DNA from 3 places in the Thiomonas sp. DCM-2 genome. Region 2 is predicted to be linked to each of the others. Evidence: predicted binding sites of a transcription regulator. Region 2 holds the regulator's gene; each other region holds the start of a gene.
The links. The regulator HrcA, encoded in region 2, represses chaperone genes, less so after heat shock. The targets are predictions, from matches to a motif close to TTAGCACTCNNNNNNNNNGAGTGCTAA.
Positions count from the first base shown of each region.

Region 1: the regulator HrcA is predicted to act here: its motif matches at 2,807-2,833, upstream of rpoH (RNA polymerase sigma factor RpoH).
Region 3: the regulator HrcA is predicted to act here: its motif matches at 3,778-3,804, upstream of AC1ZQA_RS03855 (co-chaperone GroES).

Region 1 is NZ_CM165962.1:2,612,614-2,617,984, forward strand. It holds gene AC1ZQA_RS12650 (transglutaminase TgpA family protein) at 1-1,801, shown strand, start outside; gene rpoH (RNA polymerase sigma factor RpoH) at 1,869-2,777, opposite strand; gene AC1ZQA_RS12660 (SlyX family protein) at 2,954-3,181, shown strand; gene AC1ZQA_RS12665 (hypothetical protein) at 3,312-3,692, shown strand; gene AC1ZQA_RS12670 (TolC family protein) at 3,788-5,230, shown strand; gene AC1ZQA_RS12675 (multicopper oxidase family protein) at 5,256-5,371, shown strand, end outside.
Region 2 is NZ_CM165962.1:240,922-246,292, reverse strand. It holds gene recN (DNA repair protein RecN) at 1-334, opposite strand, end outside; gene AC1ZQA_RS01200 (NAD kinase) at 357-1,250, opposite strand; gene hrcA (heat-inducible transcriptional repressor HrcA) at 1,367-2,386, shown strand; gene AC1ZQA_RS01190 (universal stress protein) at 2,459-2,884, opposite strand; gene AC1ZQA_RS01185 (porin) at 3,013-4,176, opposite strand; gene AC1ZQA_RS01180 (porin) at 4,447-5,371, opposite strand, start outside.
Region 3 is NZ_CM165962.1:791,005-796,375, forward strand. It holds gene AC1ZQA_RS03825 (pilus assembly protein) at 1-69, opposite strand, end outside; gene AC1ZQA_RS03830 (hypothetical protein) at 72-671, opposite strand; gene AC1ZQA_RS03835 (PilW family protein) at 707-2,050, opposite strand; gene AC1ZQA_RS03840 (type IV pilus modification PilV family protein) at 2,047-2,571, opposite strand; gene AC1ZQA_RS03845 (pilus assembly FimT family protein) at 2,568-3,077, opposite strand; gene AC1ZQA_RS03850 (type IV pilin protein) at 3,079-3,561, opposite strand; gene AC1ZQA_RS03855 (co-chaperone GroES) at 3,942-4,232, shown strand; gene groL (chaperonin GroEL) at 4,318-5,371, shown strand, end outside.

The DNA of each region.
Region 1 (5,371 bases), 940 kb from region 2:
GGAGTTTCACACCGTGCTCGGGCGCGACGCCGGGGTCGCCCTGCTGTGCGTGCTGCTGGGCCTGAAGTCGCTGGAAATGCGCTCGCGGCGCGATGCGCATGTGCTGTTCTTTCTCGGCTTTTTCACCATCGCTGCCAATTTTCTGTTCTCGCAGTCGCTCGGCACCGCGCTGGTCATGGTGCTGGCGACCTGGGGGATGCTCGCTGCGCTGGTCAACGCCAACCTGCCTGCCGGGCGCCCGCCACTGCGCCAGCCCTTGCTGACCGCGCTGAAGATGATGGCGCTGGGCACCCCGGCGATGATTGCGCTGTTCATGGTGTTCCCGCGCTTTGCCGCGCCGCTGTGGGCGCTGCCGCAAAGCAGTGCGCAGGCGATCACCGGTCTGTCGGCCAGCATGTCGCCGGGGCAGATCGCGCAACTGGCGCGCGACGACTCGGTGGCCTTCCGCGTGGTGTTCGACGGGCCGCGCCCGCCCGACCGGCTGCTGTACTGGCGCGGCCCGGTGCTCAGCCGCTTTGACGACGGTGTCTGGCTGCCCGACCCGCGCGCGCGCGACCGCGCCACCCTCACCCCGCCCGCCGATCTACACCTCACCGGCCAGCCGGTGCGCTACACCGTCACCCTGCAGCCCACGCAGCAGACTTTCGTCTTCGCCCTCGACGCGCCGCTGGCCGCCCCCAAGATCGACGGCTATCTGGTGCAGTGGCTGCCCGATCTGCAACTGGTCACCGGACGGCCACTCGATCATCTGGCGCGCTACACGGTGGAATCGTCGCCGCAGTTCCGCTATGGCCCCACGCGCATCAACTCTGGCCTGCGCGCCGATCTGGCCCTGCCCGCCGGATTCGATCCGCGCAGCGTCGCGCTGGGCGAGCAACTCGCAGCCCAGGCCCGCGCCGCCGGGCAGGACGGGCGCTTTGTCGCGCAGGCGCTGCTGTCCATGTTCCGCAACCAGCCGTTTCGCTACACCCTCGATCCCGGCACCTACGGCAAGCGCGACGGCGTGGACCAGTTTCTGTTCGACCGCCGCGCGGGGTTTTGCGAGCACTACGCCCAGGCCTTCGTCGTGGTGATGCGCGCAGCCGGCAATCCGGCGCGCATTGTCACCGGCTACCAGGGCGGGCGTTTCAACCCGGTGGACAAGACCTGGGTGGTGCGGCAAAGCGATGCGCACGCCTGGGCCGAATACTGGCTGCCCGGCGCGGGTTGGGTGCGCGCCGACCCGACCGCTGCGGTCGACCCGGCGCGCATCGACCGCAGCGGCGCCACACTGGCCGCACGCGAGCCGCTGCTCGGCATGGCGGCACTCGGCCCGCGCGACGCCGCGTTCGTGCTGCAACTGCGCAACCGCTGGGACGCGCTGAACAATGCCTGGAACCAATGGGTGCTGAACTACGGCAGCAACCGCCAGCAGGATCTGCTGCGCAAGCTCGGCCTGCAGCAGCCCGACATGGCGACCCTGGCCGCGTTGGCGATTGCCGCGCTGCTGGTGGCCACCGCCCTCCTCGGCGCGCTGCTGGCGCTGGAACGCCGCAGAACCGACCCCTGGGTGCAGACCTACGCCCTGCTGCGGCGCAAGCTGGAGCAGGCGGGAATCGACAGCACCGACTCCACCGCGCCGCGCGCCCTTGCCGCATACCTCTCGGCGCAGCACGCCGCGTTGCCGGGCCACGCGGCGCAGGCCGCGATCACGCTGCTGATCCAGCTCGAACGCTGGCGCTATGCACCCGCGCCCGACACGGCGCAGCGCAAGGCCCAATGGGCAGCGCTGCGTCGCGCCGTGCGCCGCTGGCGCGCCTGACTGCCCCGATCACCCACAAAAAAGCCCGTCGACCGACGGGCTTTGCTGGCGGACCACGACCGGGTTCTCAGGCGAACGCGGCCAGCGACTTGCGCATCTTTTTCATCGCCGCCACTTCGATCTGGCGGATGCGCTCGGCGGACACACCGTATTCGGCAGCGAGATCGTGCAGGGTCTTTCCGCCGCTGCCGTCGTCGGCCACCTGCAGCCAGCGCTGTTCCACGATGGCGCGGCTGCGGGCATCGAGCTGTTCGAGCGCACTCTCCAGACCCTCGACCTGCAGACGGTCATGGCTGCGTGCCTCGAGCACGGCCACCGGCTCCTGGCTGCTGTCGGCCAGATAGGCAATCGGCGCGTAATTCTCTTCGCCGTCTTCCACAGTCGGGTCGAGCGCGATGTCGGCACCGCCCATGCGGCTTTCCATCTCGATGACATCTTCGCGCTTGACCTGCAGGGCCTTGGCCATGTCGTCGATCTGCGCGTCGTTCATGCCGGCATTGGCCGTCTTCATCGAGCGCAGGTTGAAAAACAGCTTGCGCTGCGATTTGGTCGTGGCCACCTTCACCAGCCGCCAGTTGCGCAGGATGTATTCGTGGATCTCGGCCTTGATCCAGTGCAGCGCATAGCTCACCAGCCGCACGCCGTGCGACGGATCGAAGCGCTTGACCGCCTTCATCAGGCCGATATTGCCCTCTTGAATGAGGTCGGCATGCGGCAGGCCGTAACCCAGATATTGCCGCGCCGTGGACACCACCAGCCGCAGGTGCGAGAGCACCAGCTTTCCGGCAGCGTCCTTGTCGCCCTGCTCGCGCCAGCTGTGCGCCAGGCGCGACTCTTCCTCGGCGCTGAGCATCGGCAGACGGTTGACCGCGCTGATGTAGGCGTCGAGATTGCCCAGGCTGGGCAGGGTGAGCGGAAACGCGCCATCAACCTGGGCCGGGCGCAGGGCAAGTGCGGCAGACTGAGTGTGGGTCATGGATGGAAATCTCCTGTTCTGTTTCAATATTAGCACTCGGAAGTAGAGAGTGCTAATGCCGGAAAGTTCCGGCTGTCGGGCGGCAACATCGGCTCTCCGCAGGCGCCGAACCGACCGCACCACGGCGGACGGGAATTTGCTCCAATGTCGCCTCTCACCCTCGCCCTTGCACCGCCATGCGTCCTGCGCCAACTGATTCTGAAATCGATGCCCGTCTGATCCGCCTGGAAGAGAAATTCGGCTTTGCGGAAGACCTGCTCGACACACTCAACGGGCTGGTGGCCCGGCAGCAGACCCAGATTGCGCACTTGATGCGCGAGGTGGCCCAGTTGCAGCGCCAGCGCACGGAAGAGCCGTCGTCCAGCCCACCCAGCCTGTTCGACGAACTGCCGCCCCATTATTGATGCAACCCAAAGGCCTGAGCGGATTTTGGACGCGTCCATCACACGGCTCTGCATTTTTCCCCGCACCCCGCAGGGGCTTGCGCGATTCGCCTACAGCCCCTACTCCAGAGCTCCGTTTAAACTCCTTCACATGTCTGCCTTGCTGCGTCCCGTTCTTATCCTGCTGCTGGTGCTGCTGCCCCTGCGCGGCTGGGCGCAGGTCAGCATGGCCGCGGGCGATTGCATTGCCCGCGTGGCGCCGCAGCCCATGCAGCAGCATCTGCACCAAATGGGTGACAGGGGTGACATGGCAACAATGGACATGACGACGATGGCGTGCCATGACCCGTCCGCCGCAGATTGCGGCTCCCACGACCACCAGCACTGCGTGATCTGCCATCTTGCTGTGGGCCAGCCACCGGCACTGAGTCTGCTGATGGCAAGTGTGGCGCAGCACGCCTGCCCGCAGGTGGCCAATACCGCCTGGCACAGCGCCGATCCGCGCACTCTGCAGCGCCCTCCCAGAGCCTGACCCTCGTTTGATTCCCGGTTGCAGCGCGGGCCGCAAGCCCGGCGCTGCGCATCGTGTTGCCGCGCGCTGTCGCGGCTCGAATGAGGAGTCCTTTCATGTGGAACCCACCCAGACCGCAGGTGCTCCTGCGAACACGGCGGCTCGCCCCTCTGGCTGCAGCGGTCTTTCTGGCGGCATGCGCGCCGCTGCAGACCCGGCAGTCGCTGCAGGCGGCCAATGCCCTGACCCAACCCCAGACCGGGGCGCCGCTGCAACTGCAGCGCGATCAAGCCCAGCGCCAGCAGGCCCAGACGCAGATCGACGCGCTGCTGCGCCAGCCGCTCGCCGCCGACGACGCCGTGCGCATTGCCGTGCTCGGCAGCCCGGCGCTGCAGGCATTGCTCGCGCAGGCGCAGGTCGATTCCGCCGCGTCCACCCAGGGCGCGCGGCTGACCAACCCCTTGTTCAGCTTCGAGCGTCTGCTCATCGGCGGGGGCGGGGTGGAGATCACCCGCAGCCTGAGCATCGCCCTGCTCGACCTCCTCACCCAGCCCACCCGTGCGCGCATCGACACGGCGCGGCAGGAGCAGCTGCGCCTGCGTCTGGCCAGCGAGGTTCTGCGCCTTGCCGCGCAGGCGCGCATGGCCTGGGTGCGGGCCGTCGCCGCGCAACAGATTGCGGCCTATGACCGCGACGTGGTCGGCGCCGCACAGGCCACCGCGACGCTGGCTGCCCGCATGCAGCAGGCCGGCAACTTCACCAGGCTCGACGCCGCACAGCAAGGCCTGTTCGCCGCCGACAGCCAGCTCAGCCTGAACCGCGCCGAACTGGCCGCAACGCAAACGCGCGAAGCCCTGGTGCGGGCGCTGGGGCTGTCGCCCGAACAGGCCACACACCTCGTGCTGCCCACGCAACTGCCCAAGCCGCCGGCAGAACTGCCTGCACCCACGGCCGGGCCGCTGCAGGCCGCGCTCCACGCCCGGCTGGACGTGCAGCTCGCCCGTGCCGAGTTCGACGCGCAGGCGCAGGCCGCAGCACTGGTGCGCAACACCAGCCTGATCGACCATGTGGAGGTGGGCGGCGTGCGCAAAACCTACAGCGACGCTCCCGCGCAAAACGGCTTCGACCTCAGCCTGCCGCTGCCGGTATTCGACCCGGGCGATGCCCGCCGCAGCGCTGCGGCCGACGCGGTGCTGGCCGCGCGCAACCGCGCGCTCGCCACGGCACAAGACGCCGCCTCGCAACTGCGCGAAGCCGACGCCCTGCGCCGCAGCGCCTGGCAGCAACAGCGCATCACGCAGGACAACATCGTGCCGCTGGCGCAGACCGTGCTGGACGAAAGCCAGCTTCGCTACAACGGCATGCTGATCGGCACCTTCCAACTCGTTGCCGCAGCGCAGACACAGGTGCAGGCGGTGCGCGCGGCGATCGCCGCGCAGCGCGACTACTGGCTCGCCGACGCCGTCTGGCAGGCCGCGCGGCTCGGCGTCGATCTTGGCGCAGCAGCCGCGCCCGACGCCGCAACCGCCAGTGCCGCCCCCACCGCCGCAGGCCATTGAAGCCCACCCCTCAAAGGACTCTCGCATGAACACCCGACGTCATTTCCTCGGCACCGCCGCGGCGCTGCTCGCCGCAGGCGCGGCCAGCCGCAACGCGCTTTCCGCCGCACCCGAGCCGCACGGCCACGCAAGCGCCGACAC
Region 2 (5,371 bases):
TCGCCGGGCTGCCGTTGATGAAGCCGCGCGACTTGCCCTGCGCGTCGATCACGCGGCGCAGCAGCACGCTGTCGCCCTCGACCGCAAAGCCCTGTTCGTCCAGCCAGGCGGCCAATGGCGTGTTCACGCTGAACTCGGCGCTGATCTCGGCGCGCGCCGCACCGCTGCGTACCACGCCGCTGTCGGCGCGCTCACCCAATGCGAGCTTGAGCGCGTCGATCAGAATGGATTTTCCCGCGCCGGTCTCGCCGGTAAGCACGGTAAAGCCCCGGCCAAAGTCGATGTCGAGCTCGGGGACGATGACAACATCGCGCAGGTGCAGGTGGAGCAGCATGGTTCAGGCAGCGCGCAGCAGATCAGGTCTCATCGGGAATCTCGTGCCAATGCAGCTTCTTGCGCAGGGTGGAAAAGTAGCTCCACCCGGGCGGATGCAGGAACACGCAGCGATACGGCGCCTGGCTGATGCGGATGCGGTCGCCGCCGATCAGCTCGGCGTAGCTCTGCATGTCGAAGTTCACGCTCACGTCGCGCGGCGTGACCACCTCGATCACGATCTCCGCCCCGCCCGGCAGCACGATGGGCCGGTTCGACAGGGTGTGCGGCGCAATCGGCACCAGCACCACGCCGTCCACACTGGGATACAGAATCGGGCCGTAGGCCGACAGCGCATACGCCGTGGAGCCGGTGGGCGTGGCCACGATCAACCCGTCGGCGCGCTGCACATACATGAAGCGGCCGTCCACCTCGACCTTCAACTCCACCAGCCCCGAGGCGCCGTTGCGGTTGACCACCACGTCGTTGACCGCAATGGCGTTGAAAATGGACTGGCCGGCCCGCTCGACCGCGCCGCTGAGCATCGCGCGTTCCTCGCGCTCGAACGCCCCCACCAGCAGCCCGTCGATGGCCTCTTCCCAGGCGCTGTCGGCAATGTCGGTCATGAAGCCCAGCCGTCCGGCATTGATGCCCACCAGCGGCACGTTCAAGGGAGCCAGCCGCCGCGCTGCGCCCAGCATGGTGCCGTCACCGCCGAGCACCACAGCCACCCAGCCGCCCTGCGCGGTGCGCTCGGCCAGCTCGCTGCTGCGCAGCACCGGATACGGCAGCTCGGTGTGCTGCGCGGTGAGCTCGCCCACCCAGACCTCCACCCCGGCGCGGGTCAGCCGCGCGGCAATCTCACCCAGCAGGCGCTGCGCCTGCGGCGCCTGATATTTGCCGATCAGCAGAACTTGCTGGAACACGGTGCGGGACATGGAGTTAGCTGGAAGTGCGCGACACGGAAAACCCGCCGCAGCGGCAAATTACAGCACAGCCGCATGATCCGTTACGGAGCGCTGCGCACAGGCCGTGGCATCCCTAAAATTGCGGCATGGACGAACGCTCTCGCCTGCTGCTCAAAACCCTGATCGAGCACTACATCGCCGATGGTCAGCCGGTGGGTTCGCGCACCCTGTCGCGCGCCTGCGGGCTGGAGCTTTCCGCGGCCACCATCCGCAATGTCATGGCCGATCTGGAAGACCTCGGGCTGATCGCCAGCCCGCACACCTCCGCCGGTCGCATTCCCACACCCCGCGGCTACCGGGTGTTCGTGGACGCCATGCTCACCGCGCACCCGCAGGCCCAGGCCGATCTGCTCCAGCACACTTTGCAGCAGCAGATCGACACCGCACCGCCGCAGCAGGTCATGGCGCGGGCGGCGCAGCTCATGTCCAGCCTGTCGCAGTTCGTCGGCGTGGTGCTCGCGCCGCAGCGCAGTGGCGCGTTTCGGCACATCGAGTTTCTGCGCCTCAGCGAGCACCGCATCCTGCTCATCATCGTGAGCCCGGAAGGCGATGTGCAGAACCGCATGCTGCACTGGCCGCAGCCCTTGAGCCAGAGCGAACTCAACACCGCCACCAACTACCTCAACACCCATTTCTCGGGTCTGAGTTTCGAGCAGGTGGCGCAAAAGCTGGGCAGTGAGGTGGAGCATCTGCGCGCAGAACTCGTCGCCCTGATGCAGGCCGGCGTGCAAGCCGGCAGCCAAGCCCTGTCACAGGCGCAGGACCAGGTGGTCATTGCCGGCCAGCAGCAACTTCTGGGCATGGGCGATCTGGCCGGCAACATCGACAAGCTGCGGCAGCTGTTCGATCTGTTCGAGCAGAAGGCCCAGTTGCTCAAGCTCATGGACGCATCAGCCAAGGCCGACGGCGTGCGCATCTACATCGGCGGCGAAAGCGAGGCCGTGCCCTTCGAGGAACTCTCGGTGATCACCGCGCCCTACGCGGCAGACGGCAAGGTGGTCGGCACCCTGGGCGTGATCGGCCCCACCCGCATGGCCTACGACCGCATGATCCAGATCGTCGACATCACCGCCAAGCTGGTGAGCAACGCGCTGAGCCAAAGGTAGCTGACGGCGACCTCGGCCGCCCACCCGCGGCCGCCCACCTTCGGCTACACATTCGGCCCTGCCGGGAAAGCCTCAACGCACCAACAGCACCGGCACCTGGGTCGCAGCCACCACCTTGCTCGCCACCGAGCCCATGACGAAACCCTTGAGCGCCGAATGACCATGCGTGCCCATGAGGAGCAGATCGGGTTGCAGGCGCTGCACCTCGGCGACGATTTGCTGCGCCGGGTCGCCCACCACATGGTGTGACGCGAACGCCAGCCCGGCCTCGCGCAACAGATTTTCAGCAGGAGCCAACGCCTGCGCGCCGCGATCGCGGTAATAGTCGTCGAGCGTGGCCTTGCTCAACTGCGCCCGCGCCAGTGGCGTGCCGATGGGCAGTGCCACCGTGAACAGAGTGATGCGTGGCGTCTCGCGGTACCACCTCACCTGCTGCACCAACACCTGCGCAGCGCGGGCGGTATAGGGCGATCCGTCAACCGGTAGAACGATGTGCATGGAAAAACCTCCCTGACAGGCATGATGCCTGAGAACGCAGCAACGCAAGCACTCGGCCCGTCAAGTTCAGACGAAAAAAAGCCGCCCGAAGGCGGCTTTCAAAACAGGTTGCAAACAGCTTGCGCTGATTAGAAGCTGTGTTTGATGCCCAATGCAAAACCGCTGGACGATTGTCCACCCATCAGGCCGGAGCCAGCAATGGTGGCGTCGCCAACATACTGGTCAACATTGCTCTGGTTGCTGATATGCGCGTAGGAGGTGTACAAGTTGGTGCGCTTGGAAAGAGCATAGGTGTAGCCGATCGCAGCCTGTTTCACAGTGGAGTTGTTCAGGTTGCTGTCTTTGCGCTGTCCGTAGCTGACCAAAACCGCACCCGGACCGACCGGGATCGTACCACCCAACATCCAGATCTTCAGGTTGGGGTTCTGACCACCATTGGTCATCAGAGCGCCATCGCCGAACTTCTCTTGAGCATAGTAAGCCACAACTTTGGCTACGCCAAAGTCATAACCGCCATAAATATTCCACAGCTTGTTCTTGAAGTAGCCGCCCGAGGGAATGATGCCATTGCCGGTTGCGTCGAGCATCAGCGCTTGCGTACCAACTGCACCTGCAGCTGTAAAGTTGTGCTGCAGATACGTTGCACCCGCAGAAATCGGGCCATTGGCATACGTCAGTGCCAAGTTATAGGCACGGCCGTTGGAGTTGTTGCCAGGCTGGCCGCCGAAGCCATAGGCAGCCGTACCTTGGAAACCTGCGAATGTCGGCGTCATGTAGGCCATGACCTGCGACACCCGAACGTAGTCAAGCGAACCTGGGTCCAAGTTGGTGATGGAACCGGTCAGACCCGCACCGAACGGATCGGCGGTAGATGCTGCATTGAAGAACGGGCTGTACATGCGGCCCAGAGCCACGGTTCCGAAGCCACCAGTCAGGCCTACCATGCTGGTACGGCCCATGAAGGTGGATCCGCTGGTGCAATAGCTGCCACCCGCTTGGTTCTGGGCACCTTGGCCAGCACCGGTGTAGGCAGAAGTGTTGTTACCGTTGGCACAGAAGCCGGTTTCCAACTGGAACATGGCCGACAGACCACCGCCCAGATCTTCCTTGCCTTTCAGGCCGATGCGCGAGCCATTTTGAATGCCGGAGCCCAGACGGTTCACGGTGGTGTTGTCGTAAGACAGGTGCTCGACGCCGAGGTCGACGATGCCGTAGAGCTGAACGCTGTCAGCAGCCATGGCTGCACCGCTGAATGCGCCGAACAATGCCAGCGAGAGGAGGGTTTTTTTCATGAGTACATCTCCAGAGATTTGTTGAACAACCTGCCCGGGAGCCGGGCCTGCTTGACACAAAAACTGCTGTGCTTAAGCCGACTCCTGTGGAGGAGCTATTGCTATTTCAGCAAAGATCGAGGCGGAGCGCAAAGCTGGGGGTTAAGAATGATGCGAATGGGGCCGTTCTGTTGGCGCGGCGCAACAGAACGGAACCATCAAGGTAAACCCGAGGTCGCTTGAGCGAGAAAAAAGCCGCCCGAAGGCGGCCTTGCAATCTGCGCAATGAGGTCAAAACTGATGACGAATGCCGAGGGCGAAGCCGCTCGAGCTCTGGCCACCGAGCGTACCCGCAGCATTGATCCCGTTGTCGCCGACATACTGATCCACAGCCGCTCCATTGCTGATGTGCGCATAGGAGGTGTAAACATTCGTGCGCTTGGACAGAGGATAGGTATAGCCAATGGCGTACTGTTTGACCTTGGTGTCTCCCGCGCTGTTGTTGTCCTTGCGCTGAGCATAGGAAGCGAGCACGTTGCCCGGCCCCACTGGCACTGTGGCGCCGATCAGCCACACGCGCAGGTCGGGAGACTGATTGGTGCCGGTGTAGATCAGGCCGTTGCCGTATTTTTGCTGTGCATACATGGCACTGAGCTTGGCAACGCCAAGGTCGTAGCTGCCGTAGATTTCTGAGATTTTGTTGGTGAAGTAGCCGTCTGCGGGCACTGTCGCGGTCGGACCAAATTCCTTGGCCAGGTTGGTGTAGGGGTTGAACGTGCCTGCAGCCGTGGCTGTGTAGTTGTGACGCAGGTAGTCGGCACCCACCATCAGCGGGCCGTTCTTGTAGTTCAGGTTCAGCTCGTAGGCTTGGCCGTTGGAGGTGCTGCTGGGCTGGGCACCGAAGGCATACGCCAGCCCGGCTGTGAAGCCTGCGAAATTCGGCGTCACATAAGCCAAGCCTTGCGACACACGGGTGTAGTTGTTCGAGGCAGGATCAACGTTCTTCATGGTGCCCGTCATGCCAGTACCAAACGGATCGATCTGCGTGGCGGCAATGTAGTTGAACGAATAGAACCGGCCCATCTGGAACGTACCGAAGCTGCCCTTGAGACCAATGACGCTCAAGCGCCCCATGAAATTACCACCAGAGCAGTAGCTGCCGCCTGCTTGGTTTTGCGCACCTTGGCTGGTTCCCTTGTAGACGGAACTTCCACCC
Region 3 (5,371 bases), 550 kb from region 2:
CGGCCACGGCGAACAGCTCATGCCGATGCAGACCGCGATGACAACTGAGGCTTTGATGGGATTTTTCATGATCAACTCGCAGTGCAAAGCTTGTAGACGCTTTCGGTGCTGGCACCTGTTTGCCCATTGGCTTCACGAATATTCAAAAAAATCTCGTAGTAATTGGCGGTGTAGGTCGAGTTGGAGGTCGATGACCCATTCGGGAACATGACATAACAAGCCGATGGATCGGCAGGCAAGGTGGTGGGCACGACGGCAACGAGAATGTTGCTCGATCCGGGAATGGCTGCTGGCGCCGGATTCAAATTGCCAAGCACGCTGCTTTGAATGTGTGTGAGCGTGTCGCAGGTGCTGTTGGCCAGGCAAGAGGTCCAAAAGGCTTGCGTTGGTGTCGTGCCCGACCAGGGCAGGGCTGAGCCCGCATCGGTGACTGGAAACCACGGCTTGCCCTGTGCCGTGTTCTGCAACTGCTGACAGGTGTTTTGGTTGCCGCCGCAGGCGGTTTGCACGATCGCGCTTCTGACCTGCTGCAGCGCCATGTCACCGATCTGCAGGTTTTTCTGTCGCTGCACGGTATTGCCGGTCATCGCGGTTTGCAGCAGATCGCCGCGGGTGACGAACAGCACGCCAAATAGCAGTACGACCAGAACGATCAGTGTGAGCAGCAGCACATAGCCTTGCTCGCGCTGCAGGATAGGCGGTGTGTTCATGGCGCATTTCCCCAAAGTGCGTTGCGCACAGCAACCTCGGTGGCGATGACCGAATAGTGATAGCCAGTTGCTCCCGCCGGAACCTGGTAGTCAAACGCATGTCCATAGGTGTTGGGCGCGGGCAGATTCACCGCAATGGTTGCTGGAGATTGATATTGCGAGTTGATGTCGGGGTGCAGCGAGCGGGTGACCAGGGCAATCCAGACACTGCGGATATTGCCGATCTGGTTCTGCGCCAGCACATCGCTGCCGGTCAGGTATTGCGTGACGTTGGACGTGCCCACGCCGAACAGCGCAACCAGGCTGACCACGCCAGCGGCAACCGGCACCGGTTGGCCCACAAGCGATCCGGTCTGGGGGTTGATCACCGCGCGCATCAGCGCGGGGAATTGGCCGCCCGCGCTATTGGCCTGGTTGGCCACCCAATACGCCACGGTCTGCAGATTTTGCTGAGCCGGGCGCCCCAGATCGATCAACTGCACCGTCCCGGGGCCGTAAAAATCGGTGGGCAGCAGGGTCTGTCCCGATCCCAGCAGACCGGCGCTGCGCAGCGCGGCCTGAAAGCCGTTGTAGCCCTTGGTCTGATACGGCGTGCTGACAGCAGGCGTCAGCGCACTGTTGTTCAGGCTGTCGACCGATGCGGGCTGGGTGGCGGTCTGCGCCGGGATGTGGCTGATCGGAATTTGAAAGCACACGTTCTTGCCCGAAAAGCGAAAGTTCTTGAGCTCAAGCAGGCCAGAGTCGCCAGCCTGGATTCCCGAAGGCAGCTTGCTCAGCACCAGATTGGTTCCTGCGGGCGGCGTGTCCGGGGCGGCCTGTCCCGGAAACACCACATTGACAGGCCCGCCAAGAGATGGGTTGATCTGCGGGGTGGCAGCAGCCATGGTCATGGTCAGCAACACCGAGGTGTTGCCACCCGGCGGGGTGTAGTTGGCTGGATCGAGCGATGTGCTGACGCTGCTCGTGGTGGGCAGCGGGCTCGGCTCGGATGCAGCCATCGCTGGTGCACTCAACGTCGCGCTGCCGCCGTTGGCCCCGTAGGACAGGATCAGATTGCATTTATTGCTTCCCGGAATCGGGCCGCTCTGGAAATAGCCGGAATTGGACAGATCCCTGGACATCAGATCGAGCGCGGCGCGCGTCTGCGAGTCGCGCTGCATTGCGTCGCTCATCGCGACGTTCTGCTTGGTCAGCGACGATTGCACCAGCAACACGGCGAGCGAGAAGATCAGCCCGATGACCAGAGCGACCATCAGTTCGATCAGGCTCAGGCCACGCTGCCTCGCGGCCACTGGCCTCGGAGTCGGCCTGCGCGGGGATGCGATGCGGGAGCGATTCATGGCGATGTCGGCGAGAGCAATCCCACCTGATAGTTGAAGATCTGCGTGCGCGTGCCGCCGCCGCCCCGACCCGCCTGCCACTGGATGGTCATCTGCACGCCGCAGGTCGGCGCCGTGGGGACGCTGACATTGCACGGATTGCCGTCCGCACCAGCCTGGGTCGTGATCTTCACAGAGGCATTTGGCAGATACATCGACTGCCCCGGGGTGAACATGCTGGCGAGCATGGGCTGCAGCGCTGGTGGCGCCGCAGCGGCGTAGTTACCTGGCGTGTAAGTCGCAGTGGCGCCCGCGCCGATCTGCGAAATCACCTGCGGGCTGGCCTGCAGCGTAGCCCAGAGTTGGTTGCCCCAGGCCGCCGTGTCGAGCGCTTCCTCGTTAGCGGTCTGCGCCGGAACCGTCAGGCCGTAAAGTGAGGCGATGCTGAGCATGCCCAGCCCGAATATGACGATGGCTACGAGCACGCTGATCAGTGACAGACCCGATTGTTGGGGCGGCGAAGACGTTGCGATGCGGTTCATGATGCGGTGTTGCTGCTGAGAATGACGCTGCCAGAACTGAGCAGTTGCATCGTCCAGGTCTGCCCCTGCTTGGCAGTGACCGTAATCACCGGCGCAGCGGCGTTGCCGATGCCGTCGGTAATGAAACCCTGGGTGTCGAACACCAGCTTGCCGGTGGTGGGAGCCTGCTGGATTGCACAGCTCACGCCGGGGTAGCGCGCGGCGAATTGCGCCGGAGTCAGCGAGTGCGCAGAGATTGGCTGCCCGCCGACTCGCGTGGTCCAGGTGCACGCATTGGCGGCGATGCCGGTGAGGTCGATCTCGACCGCTTGCTGTGTCGTCACCGCCTGATTGCGCGCCCAGGCCACGTCCTGGGGGAATTTGTTGACCAGCATCGAGGTCTTGCCGGAATCGACCATGTCGATCAGGTTGGGCACGACCATCACGCCGAGCAGGGCGGCAATGGCGATGGTCACCAGCATTTCGACGAGGGTGAAACCTAGCTGGCGGGGGCTTGCGGTGCGCATCTCAGCAGTCCCCGGACTGGTCGCGCGCCCAGCAGGTGTTGGGGCTGGGCAATGTCCAGCCGGATGGGGGATTTGCGGTTGCCTTGGCGCCGTCCTGATTGATCGTGAATGTCAGTGCTGTTCCACCGTTCATCAGGCTAGGGTCCTTTGCTTGCGCTTGCAACGTGAAAGTTGTCGACGTCACGGTTGGGCAAGTGAAATTGAAGTACTTGCCGACCGGAGGATTGGCGCAAGGGTAGGGATCAGGATTATTCCCGGCGGTCACATCCTGATAGGTTCGGTTATCTTGGTAATACTGCTGCATCGCCACGCTCATGCTCGACAGCCCGGAGAACGCCTCGGTCAGCTTGCTGCGGGCCACATAGGCGGTGTAGGCAGGAATCGCAATCGCCGACAGGATGGCGATGATCGCCACCACGATCATCAACTCGATCAGGGTGAACCCCCGGTGGGTTTTGCGGTCGACAGGAAACGGGCTTGACATGGGCAGACTCTCCTTGGGCGCATTCTGTTGGACGCACAGAGGGCGGTGGGTGGCTTTGCCGACGAACGGTCGAATTTCGCCGATGAACGGCAAACTGTTTCGATTGGTTGCATTTGTGCGAATGAAAGCGTTGCGGCCGCGCAGCGCATGCGCCCTGTCTGACCGTTGTGTGTGGTTTGTTTGCCGCCCTTGAAACGCGGAAGTCCGTCCCTATAATTAGCACTCGTTGAAGGTGAGTGCTAACAGTGGCGTCAAAGCGCTGTCATGCAAGCAGCTTCAAAATGGGTTTCTGGCCGTCTGGTTTGGGCTGTGTCCAGCGGGCGGCCTGTCAATTGGCACCGAGCGGGTGCCCAGTTTTTTACAAACTTCAGGAGATTTGCATGAAATTGCGTCCTCTGCATGACCGTGTCGTGGTCAAGCGCATCGAACAAGAAACCACCACGGCTTCCGGCATCGTGATTCCGGGCAGCGCGGCGGAAAAGCCGGATCAGGGTGAAGTGCTGGCCGTGGGTCCGGGCAAGCATGACGACCAAGGCAAGCTGGTTGCCATGGCGGTGAAGGTGGGCGACCGTGTGCTGTTCGGCAAGTACGCCGGTCAGACCGTCAAGGTGGACGGCGACGAGCTGATGGTGATGCGTGAAGACGACCTGATGGCCGTCATCGAAAAATAATGGTCCAGCCGGCGGATGACGCTGCCCCACGGCACTGCGCATCCGCGCTGAACTCTGCTTCAACTGCTATTTACGGAGAATTTCAATGGCTGCAAAAGACGTGATTTTTGGTGCGGACGCGCGCGTTCGCATGGTGGAAGGCGTGAACATTCTCGCCAATGCTGTGAAGACCACCCTGGGCCCCAAGGGCCGCAATGTGGTGCTCGAGCGCTCGTTCGGCGCCCCCACCGTGACCAAGGACGGTGTGTCCGTGGCCAAGGAAATCGAGCTCAAGGACAAGCTGCAGAACATGGGCGCGCAGATGGTCAAGGAAGTGGCTTCCAAGACCTCCGACAACGCCGGTGACGGCACCACTACCGCTACCGTGCTGGCCCAGGCCATCGTGCGCGAAGGCATGAAGTATGTGGCCGCCGGCATGAACCCGATGGACCTCAAGCGCGGCATCGACAAGTCGGTCGCCGCCCTGGTCGAGGAGTTGAAGAAAGCGTCCAAGCCCTGCTCCAGCTCCAAGGAAATTGCGCAGGTTGGTTCCATCTCGGCCAACAGCGACGCGAATGTCGGCCAGATCATCGCCGAGGCGATGGACAAGGTGGGCAAGGAAGGCGTGATCACCGTTGAAGACGGCAAGAGCCTGGAGAACGAACTCGACATCGTCGAGGGCATGCAGTTCGACCGTGGCTATCTGTCACCCTATTTCATCAACAACCAGGACAAGCAGGTTGCCGTGCTGGAGAACCCGTTCGTGCTGCTGCACGACAAGAAGATCTCCAACATCCGCGACCTGCTGCCCGCGCTGGAGCAAGTGGCCAAGGCCAGCCGTCCGCTGCTGATCATCGCCGAGGACGTGGACGGCGAAGCGCTGGCCACCCTGGTGGTCAACAGCATCCGCGGCATCCTCAAGACCGTGGCCGTCAAGGCGCCGGGCTTCGGTGACCGTCGCAAGGCCATGCTGGAAGACATCGCCATCCTGACCGGCGGCAAGGTCATCGCCGAAGAAGTTGGCCTGTCGCTGGAGAAGGTCACGCTGGCCGATCTGGGCCAGGCCAAGCGCATCGAAGTGGGCAAGGAAAACACCATCGTCATCGACGGCGCGGGTGTGGCTGCCGACATCGAGGCGCGCGTCAAGCAGATCCGCATCC